2 linked regions of the Persicobacter psychrovividus genome follow. The protein of the gene in region 1 interacts with the protein of each later gene in a pairwise test. Links are inferred from orthologs where the notes say so. Each region holds a gene or a part of one and is shown on either strand. Other genes may lie near its edges.

What was found.
Region 2: the proteins of ftsA (region 1) and AABK40_RS03515 interact in binary tests that used the Escherichia coli proteins (3 or more experiments, as listed by UniProt). The link is inferred for Persicobacter psychrovividus from one-to-one orthologs.

Annotation. Positions count from the first base shown.
Region 1 is NZ_AP025292.1:2,028,202-2,031,490, reverse strand. The notes cover bases 141-3,096. They hold ftsA (cell division protein FtsA), read left to right. Parts: upstream 141-873; coding sequence 874-2,319; downstream 2,320-3,096. Other genes in these bases: ftsZ (cell division protein FtsZ), read left to right, coding at 2,382-3,096; AABK40_RS08630 (cell division protein FtsQ/DivIB), read left to right, coding at 141-779. Outside these bases: more of AABK40_RS08630, read left to right, coding at 15-140; more of ftsZ, read left to right, coding at 3,097-3,289. UniProt on the Escherichia coli protein: Essential cell division protein that assists in the assembly of the Z ring. May serve as the principal membrane anchor for the Z ring.
Region 2 is NZ_AP025292.1:798,226-801,375, forward strand. The notes cover bases 328-3,144. They hold AABK40_RS03515 (rod shape-determining protein), read left to right. Parts: upstream 328-1,128; coding sequence 1,129-2,160; downstream 2,161-3,144. Other genes in these bases: AABK40_RS03510 (hypothetical protein), read left to right, coding at 328-800; mreC (rod shape-determining protein MreC), read left to right, coding at 2,304-3,137; AABK40_RS03525 (Rod shape-determining protein MreD), read left to right, coding at 3,137-3,144. Outside these bases: porT (type IX secretion/gliding motility protein PorT/SprT), read left to right, coding at 1-61; more of AABK40_RS03510, read left to right, coding at 228-327; more of AABK40_RS03525, read left to right, coding at 3,145-3,150. UniProt on the Escherichia coli protein: Forms membrane-associated dynamic filaments that are essential for cell shape determination. Acts by regulating cell wall synthesis and cell elongation, and thus cell shape.

The sequences.
Region 1 (3,289 bases):
GGAGAATTTAATACATGAGCGGTCGGATAAAATTAAAGCTGATTCCCAAAATAATCCTGTTTGCTGTAGTGGCTGGCCTGGGGTATTTTTTGGTGATTGTGCGTCCAAGTGAAAGGCCTGTAAACCATGTGAAAATCAATGTAGATAAATCTTTTGACCAGTTCTTTATCAATGATAAGGAGGTCGAGCGTTTGATGACGGACAAAGGCAGGGAACAGCTTTTGGGGGTGGAAAATGGCAAGGTAAACCTGCGACAGCTGGAGAGCCGAATCAAAGATCATCCTTTTGTTTCGAAAGCGGATGTCAGTCGGGATTATGATGGTGACCTTTACGTTGATGTGGAACAAAAACGGCTGATGGCGCGATTAATTCGGCCGGTGGCCAAAGATGCCTACCTGAGTGAACACCGGGAGTTGTTGCCAACTTCTGATAAATTCACGGCAAGGGTCTTATTGATTGATGGCGCTTTTGTCGATAAAATTATCCTGCAAAATCAGGATACTTTGAAATATCGCAAAGAGCTGCTGGATTTGGTAACTGATATCCATAACGACCGTTTTTTGCGGGCGCAGATTGCTCAGTTGCATGTGGATCAGGATTGCCAGATCACGATGTACCCCCAAGTGGGGGACGAGCGGATCGTCTTCGGGAAACCCGTTTCCATTGACGAAAAGCTCAAAAAATTGAAAGCCTATTATGATTATGTCATCCCCTCTAAAGGTTGGGGGGTATATGATAAAATCAATTTAAAATATAAAGATCAAATAGTTTGTGAATAATGAATTACTTTTATTACTTATAGACAGAATGGTCTTTTTTTGATAATATCAATTGATTACAGAGGTTATTCCTCCTGAAAATAAATTGCGGTAAATGGAAGGTACAGAGAAAATTGTTGTCGGATTAGATATCGGGACAACAAAGATATGCGCGGTTGTTGGGCGCAAAGATAAAAATGGGAAGCTTGAAGTACTCGGTGTGGGCAAGGCAATTTCCGACGGTGTAATCCGTGGGATTGTCAGTAACCTTGACCGTACCACTGAAGCCATTGAAAAGGCGATCAGTCAGGCCTCCAAAGAATCCAATGTCAATATCTCCAAAGTGAATGTAGGTATTGCAGGGCAACACATCAACAGTAGCTTTCAGCATGGGTCGATTACCCGTGAAAATTCTGAGGAGGTTATTTCTGTAGAAGATGTAGAAAATCTTCAGAACGATATGCACCGCCTTGTGGTGCAGCCCGGTTGTGAGATTATTCACGCCATGCCACAGGATTATGTGGTAGACCATAACGAGTCGGTGAGTGACCCTGTTGGTATGACGGGCATCAAGCTTGAAGGTAACTTCCATATCATTACGGCAAGAACCACCGCAATTAAAAATATTGATAAATGTGTTGAGCAAGCAGCACTGACAAGAGGGGAGTTAATCCTTGAACCTTTGGCATCCGCAATGGCCGTTTTGAGTTCAGAGGAGAAGGAAGCAGGTGTTTGTTTGGTCGATATTGGTGGTGGAACAACGGACATCGCTATATTCCATGATAATATTATCCGACATACCGCAGTCATTCCTTTGGGAGGTAATATTATCACTGATGATATCAAACAAGGTTTGCAGGTGATGACCCAGCAAGCAGAGGCACTGAAGACCAAATTTGGTTCGGCCATGCCCGATGAAGCTTCGGAATACGAATTGGTGACTATCCCAGGTCTTCGTGAACGGGCAAGCAAGGATATTTCTGTGAAAAACCTCTCAAGTGTGATTGGTTCAAGAATGGAAGAAATCATTGAGCTGATCCATCACCATATTCTGGATAGCGGTTGCGCCAAGCAACTTTCCGCAGGAATCGTCATTACAGGCGGTGGGGCTTTGCTTCATAACCTGAAACCACTGATGGAACTCATGACAGGCCTCGAAGTACGGATCGGATACCCGAACGAGTACCTTGGCAAAAGTGAAACCGAAGAGGTGAAAAGCCCAATCTTTGCCACCGCAATGGGATTGGTTTTGGCAGGTTTCAGATCCATTGATGAGCGTCAGGATCGATACATCAGAATCCGATCGAAGAAAGCACAGGTGAGTGAACCTGCCGTTGTACAGCCTGCCCCTATTGAGCAGGAACCTGTTCGTCCTGCACCTGTTGCAGCAAGAACAGCAACCACAACGACAACCACCCACCAGGGAGGGCGAAGAACGACCCGCCCAGTGGCGCAACCACAACCTCAGGCAGCGGCACCGGAGCCAGAGAAAAAGACCAACGTGTTCAATAAGCTGTTCAATCAGGTGAGAACTTTTTTGGTCGAAGATGAAGAGGTTTAAGCCTTGAGGTTTTTATTATTAGAAAAAAAAGGGCTGTTTTACAGCAATAAAGAGATAGCATAATGAGTGATACTTCCTATACTTTTGATATACCCGTAGAGAAATCGTCGATCATCAAGGTGATTGGTGTCGGTGGTGGCGGCGGAAACGCCGTGAAGCACATGTACAATCTCGGTATTACCGATGTTGATTTTATCGTGTGTAATACCGATGCACAGGCATTGAAAAATAACCCTGTTCCTAACAAACTTCAAATTGGCGTTGGTCTGACTGCCGGTTTGGGTGCCGGAGCAAAACCTGAGCGTGGCCGTGAGGCAGCGGAGGAAAACAAAGATGAGATTCGCGAATTGCTTGGCGAGCATACCAAAATGGTGTTTATTACCGCTGGTATGGGTGGAGGTACAGGTACTGGAGCAGCTCCGGTTATTGCTGAAGTTGCCCGTGAAATGGACATCCTTACCGTTGGTATTGTTACGTTCCCATTCAAGTTTGAGGGGCGTTCAAAACAGCGTCGTGCCCAGGAAGGAATCGAAGAGCTAAAAAAATATTGTGATACGGTCATCGTTATCTTGAACGATAAGCTGAAAGACATCTACTCGAACATGAAAGTTCGTGAAGCTTTCGCTAAAGCAGATGAAATCCTGACCACAGCGTCTAAATCTATCGCAGAGATCATTTCTGTACATGCTGAGATTAACGTCGATTTTGAGGATGTTAAAACTGTCATGAAAGATTCTCGGGCATCGGTAATGGGTTCTGCAGAGGTTCACGGTGAAGATCGTGCCTTGCGTGCAGCAGAAATGGCCATTGCTTCTCCATTATTGGACAACCGCGACATTCGTGGCGCACGCCGTGTGCTATTGTCGATCATGTCTGGTGAAGATGCGGAATTAGATATGCAGGAATTGGCGGACATCACTGAATTTATTCAGGAACGTGCCGGCGAGGATGCTGATGATGTCATCTGGGG
Region 2 (3,150 bases), 1.2 Mb from region 1 along the record:
TGCCACCGGCATTGACCGGCTTTCGACCAACAGTATTACTTTGTACTTTAATTTTCAATAATAGAACAAACCTCCCCTGCGGAGGTTTTTTTATGGACTATTATTAGTTCGTAAATTATTGATATGTATTCGAAGCGTTTGGTTTGGAAAGGTTTTTGATATTTTCAGACGTTGGCTCATAATGTCTAAGAAACGCTTAGATGCTTTAAAGTACAATAAACTTAACCATGTTAAAAAAACTACTTGTTATCGCATTAGTTGTAGCATCTTTGGGTGTTGCAGGGCAAGCCGTTGCCCAGGAAAATCATCATGAAGAAGAAAACTCCTTACTGAACTCCCTGAACATATATACAGGCTTCACCTTCATTCCCAAGAAGCACTATGTGGAGGCTGAAGGGCTGGACAATACCGGTAACTGGGTGCCTGCAATAGGCCTGGATTATTTCCGCAAGCTGAGCGAGCGCTGGAGTGTTGGATTTACTGGCGATGTGGAATTGGACCAATATTCTGTGCGTCCGGAAAATTCAACAGAAGCAGAAGAGGAAGTCAGACGTGAGAATGTCATGATCCTTGGTGTTGTTGGTAAATATGAGTTCCTGAAGGGTTTATCGGTATTTGCCGGGCCTGGTTATGAACATGCTTTTGCCGAGGAGGATGAGAATTTCTTTGTCATCAAAACAGGCCTTGAATATGAAATTGAATTTGGCGACGGATGGCAAATCACTCCTTCGGTAACTTATGATTACAAGGATGTTTACCAAACAATCTCTTACGGCTTCTCTGTCGGGAAAAGATTTTAGTGTTTATCACGACTTTCGATACTTTGGGCTGATTCTTTTCCGGAATCAGCCTTTTTTTTAAATCAAATTTTAATTTGAGTCATTCGATTTCCACCAAACTGTTTTTTTTCAGATAAATCGTCCTAAAGTTCTTTTGTTTATGCCTCGTATTTTGGAACTTTGAACTGTAAAGCCTTGAATTTAATATCGAAGCGTAACAGCAGGCCATTGCTTGTTGGTATTTTCAAGAATTCAGGGATAAAAAAGCAGATTACACAGCATACCCTAAGGTATTTTGTGTATTTTGTAAATTGGTAGGAAATTATATTTAATTCGTTTTATAAGGAGCATGGGCTTTTTCGACTTTTTAACAAGTGACATTGCTATAGACCTTGGAACTGCCAACACTCTCATCATATATAAGGATAAAATTGTCGTTGACGAGCCTTCAATCATTGCCATTAATCGTGACACCAATAAAGTGCTGGCGATTGGGCATGAGGCCATGCAGATGCACGAAAAAACGCATGAGTCAATCAAGACAATCCGACCTTTGAAAGACGGGGTGATTGCAGATTTCCACGCAGCAGAGCAAATGATTAGGGGGATGATCAAAATGATCGACACACGTAATCGCTTTATACCTTCATTTACCAATCACCGCATGGTGATCTGTATTCCTTCCGGAATTACAGAGGTGGAGAAAAGAGCCGTACGTGACTCCGCAGAACACGCAGGTGCTAAGGAAGTATATTTGATTCATGAACCTATTGCTGCCGCTTTAGGGATTGGTATTGATATCGAACAGCCCGTAGGGTCAATGGTCGTGGATATCGGAGGGGGAACCACCGAGATCGCCGTTATTGCACTTTCGGGAATCGTTTGTGATCAGTCGATTCGTGTAGCAGGTGATACCTTCAACAGAGATATCCTGGATTATATGCGCCGTCAGCACAATTTACTGATTGGGGAACGCTCCGCAGAAAAAGTAAAAGTGGCTGTTGGTTCAGCGCTTACTGAGCTGGATGAGCCACCTGAGGATTACCAAATCCGTGGACGTGATTTAATGACAGGTATTCCAAAAGTGGTTTCGATTTCATATTCAGAAATTGCTTTCGCGATTGATAAATCAGTATCTAAAATTGAAGAAGCCGTATTGAAAGCCCTGGAGATTGCTCCACCGGAATTGTCGGCAGATATTTATGATAATGGTATTCACCTTACTGGTGGTGGAGCCTTGCTTCGTGGCCTTGACAAGCGTTTGGCGTTAAAGACCAAATTGCCGATTCATGTGGCTGACGATCCATTAAGAGCGGTTGTTCGTGGTACAGGAAAATCATTGAAACATATGGATGGTAACCGTGCCGTGTTGATGACCTAATCTTTACAAGATCCCTGGGGCGATAAGTTACTGCGGTATGTTATCGTCCTACATTTAAAAAATTACAATTCAACATTTGGCCACAATTGCGGGTCGGGTGTTGAATTTTTCATTTTTACGCTTTTTGTCAATTCGTATTATCAATGCGTGAACTCTTTTTCTTTATTTACCGCTTTCGGGGGCTGGTATTATTCTTAATACTGGAACTGATTTGTGGTTGGCTTATCGTCTCCAATAACTCTTATCAGAGTATTGCCTTTTTTCATACCTCTAACCGGGCAATCGGTACGGTGTATGAAAACAAAAAGGAGGTGTCCGATTATTTTAATCTCAAGGTGGTTAATGAACAACTTGCCGCTGAAAATGCCCACCTGCGCTCGGCGCTGATGATGGCTGAGGCGACCAATTATTTTTGGTCCAATGAGTTTTCAGCAGATAGCGTGCGCCTTAATCAGTATAAATTTACACCGGTACAGGTGATCAATAACTCTATTGATGTTTACCACAATTACATTACCATCGACAAAGGTGCGATGGATGGCCTCAAGCCCAATATGGGGGTGATTGGCCCTAATGGGGTGGTCGGTAAAGTAAAATCTGTGAGTCAGCACTATGCGACGGTGGTTTCGATGCTGAACAACAAATTCCTGGTGTCTGCCAAATTGCAGCCGGCCAATGCGCTGTGTTCTGTTAACTGGCCTGGGGAAGATTATGAGATGGCCGACCTGAACTATGTGCCGCGGCACGTCAGGTTGTCGGTAGGTGATACGGTTCGTACTTCTGGCTTCGATGGGATTTTTCCAAAAAATACCATGATCGGTACAGTGGCCTCTTTTGAGGTGCCCGAGCAGGCGGTATTTTACCGTATCCGCTTAAAGCTGGCCACCGATTTCTCTTCTTTGAGTTACCTTTATGTGGTAGAGAACAAGTTGAAAGAGGAGCAAAATGCTCTTGAACAAGAAAGTAAGAAACAGTAATGAAAGGCAATAA